Regions from separate parts of the Streptomyces sp. GL_141 genome, predicted to be linked through region 1. Evidence: riboswitches for the same ligand, from Rfam matches in the RefSeq annotation. Region 1 holds a riboswitch; the other holds the start of a gene.
What was found. A riboswitch is a leader RNA that binds a small molecule or an ion and turns the genes downstream of it on or off. The one in region 1 is predicted to bind guanidine.
Positions count from the first base shown of each region.

Region 1 (3,391 bases):
ACCGGCCATGGCACTGGGCACCATGCAGGCCAGCGTCCTGGACATGACCCAGGCCTACGCGACCCTCGCCGCCCACGGACGCCACACCCCGCACACCTTCGTCGAAAAGATCACCAAGGCCGGGGACACCGTCCCGCTCCCGCCGCGCGACCCGGCCCAGGCCGTCAGCCGCGAAGCCGCCGACACCACCACGTCCATGCTGGTCAGCGTCGTGGACAACGGCACCGGCACGGCCGCCCTGGCCGCCGGCCACCCGGCCGCGGGCAAGACGGGGACCGGCGAACTGGACCGCTCGGCCTGGTTCGCGGCGTACACCCCGAACCTGGTCACGGTCGTCTCGATGATGGGCCAGGACCCGGACACCGGCGCCCTGGAATCCCTTTACGGGGCCCTGGGCGAGGCCCGCATCGGGGGCGGCGGCTACCCGGCCCGGATCTGGGCCCAGTACACGAAGACGGCCCTGGCGGACACCGACCCCGTCGACTTCGACCTGGAGCTCATGCCCGGCGCGAACCGGCCCCCGCAGCCCCTGCCCGTGGACCCGGACCCGAGCCGGTCCCCGGAGGAAACCCCGGGCGACCGCCCCTCGAACCGGCCGGGCCGCCCGACGCGGACCCCGTCGACGGGCGGACAGACCAACGGGGGACAGACGAACGGCGGACAGACGAACGGGGGCCAGACCGACGGGGGGCAGACCACCGGGGGCCAGAACACCGGCGGTCAGACCACGGGCGGCCAGCCGGACGGCGGCCAGAACACCGGGGGCCAGACCGACGGCGGCACCACGACCGGCACCACGACGGGCACACAGGGCGGCACCACCGAGGGCCTGCGCCCACCGGCGGACCTACTGGAGTAACCAGGACCCGGTCGTCAGTCAGTGACCGGAGGTCGCCTTCAGCCCCACGACGGCGGCCAGCAGCAGACAGATGAAGAAGATCCGGGCGGCGGTGACGGGCTCACCCATGGCGACCATCCCGACCACCGCCGCACCGGCCGCGCCGATGCCGACCCACACGCCGTACGCCGTACCGATCGGCAGGGTCTTGACCGCGATCGACAGCAGCACCATGCTCGCCACGATGCCGGCGCCCGTGAACACGCTCGGCCAGAACCGGGTGAATCCCTCGGTGAACTTCATGCCGATCGACCAAGCGACTTCGATCAGACCGGCGACGATGAGCAGAACCCAGGCCATGACAGGCACCTCCGGGACGAGAGCGGAACGGGGTGCGTCGTCTTGTCCTGCAGCCACTGGCCACTGGCCACTGGCAACCCGGTACGGCGCGTCTCGTCGGGGGTTCCCCACCACCGTAGCAAAACCGAACGAAAAGGGCCGGTGACGATGGTCACCGGCCCTTTTCCAGCTCTGCGCGCGGGCTACAGATACAGCCCCGTGGAGTCTTCCGACCCCTCCAGCCGCTCGGCGGCCACGGCGTGCAGGTCCCGCTCCCGCATCAGCAGGTACGTCGCCCCGCGGACCTCGACCTCGGCCCGCTCCTCGGGGTCGTACAGGACCCGGTCCCCCGGCTCGACCGTCCGTACGTTCTGCCCGACCGCGACCACTTCGGCCCAGGCCAGCCGCTTGCCCACGGCGGCCGTCGCCGGGATCAGGATGCCGCCGCCAGAGCGGCGCTCACCCTCCGGCGAATCGGATTTCACGAGCACGCGGTCGTGCAGCATGCGGATGGGCAGCTTGTCGTGGGTGGTGGTGTTCTCGCTCACGGAGCGAACCTACCCGCCCACACCCGCCCCGCACCCCGCAGGGTCATCAGCGCTTGCGCCGCGCCGACATCACCAGCAGGCCCACGACGCCGACCGCGAGCAGTGCGACCGGCACGATCCGCTCGACGCGCGGGGCGCCATCGTCGTGGCGCAGCGCATCACCGGCGTCGGTGACGAGGCGGTTCACCGTCGCCACGGCGCGACCGACGACGTGGTCGATGTTGCCGACCACCTTCGCCTTGGCGTCCCCGACGATCGTCTTGGGGTGCATCCGCACCCCGATCTCGTCGAGCGCCTCAGCGAGCTGCTCGCGGCGACGGACGATGTCCGCCTCGATCTGTGCGGGGGTCCTGGCTTCCGGCACCGCGCTGCCTCCGTCGTCGTGGTCGGTCCCTTGGCGGGCGTAGCCCACCATGAACAGTCTGTCAGCAGCTTAGTCTCGACACCGTACCGATCCCCTCTTGAGGAGACTGTTGAGAATGAGCGAGCGACTTGAGCCGGGCGACATCGCCCCCGCCTTCACCCTGCCCGACGCGGACGGCAACGAGATCTCGCTCGCCGACCACAAGGGCCGCAAGGTGATCGTGTACTTCTACCCGACCGCCCTGACCCCGGGCTGCACCAAGCAGGCCTGCGACTTCACGGACAACCTGGCCGTCCTGGCCACGGCCGGCTACGACGTCATCGGCGTCTCCCCGGACAAGCCGGAGAAGCTGGCGAAGTTCCGCGAGCAGGAGCACCTGAAGGTCACCCTGGTCAGCGACCCCTCGAAGGAGGTCCTGACGGCGTACGGGGCGTTCGGCGAGAAGAAGCTGTACGGCAAGACCGTCACCGGGGTCATCCGCTCCACGGTGATCGTCGACGAGGAGGGCAAGGTCGAACGCGCCCTCTACAACGTCAAGGCCACGGGCCACGTAGCCAAAATCATCAAGGACCTGGGCATCTGATCCCCGCCCCTCCTTCCGGAACGGCCCGCACCCGACAAACGGTGCGGGCTGTTCCGTTTATCGGACGAAATCAGCCGCAACCGTCCGACTATCGGTCCGTTACTCCATGCGAGGGCCGCACGTGCGGCCGAGAAATGGAGGGGCCGATGCCCATCAGTCAGTACACGAAGGAACGCCTCACAGAGGCGGCGGAGGAGTCGCGGACGCTGTCCGAGGCTCTGGGGAAGCTCGGGGTGGACCCGAAGGGTGGGTCGCGGAGGTACCTGCTCGACCGCATGCGGAAGTTGGGTGTGGACGTCTCACACTTCGAGCGCGAGGGGGTGAAGTGGACGAGGGAGATCCTGAGCGAAGTTGTCGCATCCTCGACGACGATGTGCGAGGTGCTGCGCCGACTCGGTCTCGACGTTGTCGGCGGCCACCACACTCACATCAGCCGCAAGGTCAAGAGGTTCGGGATAGACACCTCTCACTTCGCACCCCCGCCGAGCACGGTAGGCACGCGAGATATCCGTCGCCGTCGTTCCGCCGAGGAAATCCTGCGCGACGACCGGTCTCCGATCGCCACTCGGGTCGACCCCACCAGGCTCAGGCGCGCACTCCTGGAGACCGGACGGGAGGAGCGCTGCGCTCTATGCGGGCTAGAGGCGGTCTGGCAAGGTGCGCCGCTACCCCTGGAGGTCGACCACATTGACGGAGAGTGGCGCAACAACCAAGCAACC
Region 1 is NZ_CM174402.1:5,433,216-5,436,606, reverse strand. Features, by position in the region: gene AC3IX6_RS24130 (transglycosylase domain-containing protein) at 1-859, shown strand, start outside; gene AC3IX6_RS24125 (DMT family transporter) at 878-1,198, opposite strand; guanidine-III (ykkC-III) riboswitch at 1,230-1,323, opposite strand; gene AC3IX6_RS24120 (GroES family chaperonin) at 1,381-1,725, opposite strand; gene AC3IX6_RS24115 (DUF3618 domain-containing protein) at 1,772-2,089, opposite strand; gene bcp (thioredoxin-dependent thiol peroxidase) at 2,205-2,672, shown strand; gene AC3IX6_RS24105 (HNH endonuclease signature motif containing protein) at 2,819-3,391, shown strand, end outside.

Region 2 (3,391 bases), 2.8 Mb from region 1:
CGCGTCCGGGCCGGGCGGCGGTGTCGCGGACGGGCAGCGGCGGGCCGGCGAGGAAGTGGGCCGGATCGGCAAGGGCCGCGGTGACCTCCTGCTGAACGGTGGTGCGGTACGTGCGGTAGTAGCGGCCCAGCCAGAGCCGGGTGAGGTTCCAACCGGTCAGCTCCAGCAGGGACGTCAGGGCCGTCGTCCGCCGGCCGTGGAGGACCGAGCGCCCGGTGGCGGGATCCTTGGCGCGGGCGGCGAGCAGCACGCCGTGGCAGACGGCCCCCACCGGCAGCCCCTGGGTGAAGGTCCGGGCGAACAGGTACTGGGCGGTGGCGTCCTCCAGCAGCGTGCGCATGCCCGCGGCGTGGCCGCCGGGGACGAACAGGCCCGTGATGTCGGCCGGGTCCACCTCCCTGTACGAGGAGGGGGCGAGGAAATGGGGGTCCTCGGTGAGGTACCGGTAGGCGGCGAGCTCGGCGCGGCGGGTCATCAGCCAGGGAGACAGCCAGGAGAAGCCGAGGTCCGTGAGCCGGGGATCGGCGTACGCGGCCTTCCCGTCCGGGGTCGCGAACCGCACATCGAAGCCGGCGTCCCGCAGCGCGGCCCAGGGCACGGCCGCCTCGGTGGGGTCGTAGTCGCCCGCGGGGAGCAGGAAGAGAATCACGGCGTACTCCTCTGAGCGGTGGTGACCGGGACGGCGGCGGGGCAGAACGTCCCCGGCGCTGCGGAGGCCCTGAGTCCCCCGCTGCCCGCAGGCCGACCTTAGGAGCGGCCCGCGGCCCCGTCATTGACTCCGGCGGCCAACCCGTTGACTCTCCGGACCCGCCCGGGCGGTCGTCCCCCGGGGCGGTGGGGTGGGGTGCGGTGTTGACGGGGGCGGCGCGCCCGCATTGACTGACCGATGTGTCAGTCATCGAGCCGCCCTCCGTCACCGCGTGCTACGCCCTCGCCGTCCTGAGCGCCACGGTGGAGGGCGCCCGCGGGCCGGCTTCCTGGGCCCTGCCCACGGACCGGCTGGAGTTCGGCGAGATGCGCGCCCTGTGGGACGAAGTGCTCGGCGCCGTGGGCGCGGGCCCGCACACCGGGCTCCTCGTCGGTGACCGCATCAGGCCCGAGGGCCTGCACATCCTGGGCCACCTCGTCCTCACCTGCGCCAGCCTCGCGGACGCCGCGCAGGCGGCCGAGCGCTACCACCCGCTGGTGAGCCAGGCCGGCACGGTGACCCTGCACCGCCACGACGGCGTCGGCCGGGTCTGCTACCGGCCGACCGTCGCCCCCGCGGCCATGCACCCCCAGCAGGTGGAGGCGGTCGTCAGCAGCATGGTGCGGGCGGGCCGCTGGATCGCCGGCGACGACTGGGCACCCCTGGCCGTGTCGTTCGCCCACCCCCGCAGGGGCGCGGCGCAGCCGTACGCCGACGTCCTCGGCTGTCCCGTCGCCTTCGACGCCCCGGAGACGGCGATCACGGTCGCCGACGCGGACCTCGACCGGCGCCGCCCCCTCTACGACCCGGCGCTCAACGCCCTGCACCGCTCCTACGCCGACCGGCTGCTGGACCGGCTGTCCGCCGCCGGGACCGTCGCCGAGCGCGTACGGCAGTGGCTGGAGGACGCCGCGCTGGCGGACGCCGGCCCCGAGGGCCCCGCCGGGGAGCTCAGCCTCAGCGTCCGGACCCTGCGCAGGGCCCTGCACGCGGAGGGCACGTCGTGGCGCGCGCTCCTCGACACGGCCCGCCACGGCCGGGCCGGGCGGCTGCTGGAGACCACGGACCTGCCGCTGGACCGGATCGCGCCGCTCGTCGGCCTGAGCGGCGCGACGGCCCTGGTCCGTGCCTTCACCCGGTGGGAGGGCATGCCGCCGGGGGCGTACCGGAGCAGGCACCGGCCCGCGTCCGCGGATCGCGACGGGGCCGGGCGCGGGTGAGGAGGGTCACCGCGGGTGACGCCCCGGACGGCCGTCCCCGTTGCTAGATTGTCCGGCGGCCGACCCAAGGCCCCGGACGAGATGCGCCGTACCCGGTTACGCACGACGACGCGCGAGGTGCCGCACGAGCGGCGCCTTCCGCTGTCCGCGCCCGGGCAGCGTCCTCGTCGAGCAAGATGGGCCGAACGCCATGACCGTGCCACTCACCCGCAGCCTGTACCGGACGACCGCGCACGCCTCCGGGGGCCGTACCGGGTCCGTCCGCACCGACGACGGGCGCCTGGACGTCCGCCTCGCCCCGCCGCGCAAGAAGGTCCCGGGCACCACCAACCCCGAGCAGCTCTTCGCGGCCGGTTTCGCCGCCTGCTTCACCTCCGCGCTCGCGGAGGTCGCCGCCGAGTTCGGGGCGGACGCCTCCGCCGCGAACGTGGCGTGCGAAGTACAGCTCGGCACGACGGACACGCCGGCGGGCTACGGCCTCGCGGTGGCCCTCACCGTCAGCCTGCCCGGGTGGCGGGCCGCGGACCTGCAGCCGCTGCTGCACCGGGCGGACGCGGTCTGCCCCTACGCGCAGGCCGTGCGCGGCAACATCCCGCTGACGCTCCTGGCGGTGGACGACCCCGCCACCGGCGACGGAGCCTGAGCCCGGCGCGACGCGGCGCGGGAGGACGCCTGCGGCTGCCGGCCGGGCACCGCGCGGGCGGATACGGTGACGGCATGAGCGGATCCCGGCGCCTCGTGCGCACCTGGGAGGTCTTCCCCGGCTCGGGTTACTCGACCGCCTGGGTCGACCTCGGTCAGGGCGCCCTGGCCGCGCGCGGGCGCGCCGTCGGTCTGGACCCCGAGCCGTACTGGCTGGCGTACGCGCTCGAAACGTCCGACGGCTACGTGACCTCGCGCCTCCACCTGACGGTCGAGACGGCGGCGTCGACCCGCGAGCTGGACCTGCGGAACGACTCCGGACGCTGGACCGTGGACGGCGCGTACCGCCCCGATCTCGACGGCGCGTTCGACTGCGACCTGGGCCTCTGCCCGCTGACCAACACCATGCCCGTGCTCCGCCACGGCCTGCACCAGCGGCCCGGAACCGGACCGCACCACTTCCTCATGGCCTGGGTCTCGGTCCCGGACCTCGCCGTCAGTGCGGACCGGCAGACGTACACGCATCTCGCGCGCGCCGAGCACGGCGCGCGCGTCCGCTACGCGTCCGACGGCTTCCGCGCGGACATCGTCTTCGACGAGGACGGTCTGGTCCTGGACTACCCCTCCCTGGCCGCCTCGCTCACAGCATGACGTGCTTGGCCTGGGTGTAGTCCAGGAGGCCGGACAGGGAGAGGTCGCTGCCGTAGCCGGAGTGTTTGACTCCGCCGTGGGGCATCTCGGAGACGGTGGTGCCGTGGGTGTTCACCCAGACGATGCCGGTGTGCAGGGCGCGGGTGGCACGCATCGCGCGGTCGTGGTCGGTGGTCCACACGCTCGCGGC
Region 2 is NZ_CM174402.1:8,195,596-8,198,986, reverse strand. Features, by position in the region: gene AC3IX6_RS36445 (type 1 glutamine amidotransferase domain-containing protein) at 1-649, opposite strand, end outside; gene AC3IX6_RS36440 (AraC family transcriptional regulator) at 889-1,908, shown strand; guanidine-III (ykkC-III) riboswitch at 1,961-2,023, shown strand; gene AC3IX6_RS36435 (Ohr family peroxiredoxin) at 2,099-2,551, shown strand; gene AC3IX6_RS36430 (putative glycolipid-binding domain-containing protein) at 2,626-3,201, shown strand; gene AC3IX6_RS36425 (aldehyde dehydrogenase family protein) at 3,191-3,391, opposite strand, start outside.
Region 2: it holds a riboswitch for guanidine, as region 1 does, so the genes downstream of both, AC3IX6_RS36435 (Ohr family peroxiredoxin) here and AC3IX6_RS24125 (DMT family transporter) in region 1, are expected to answer to the same signal.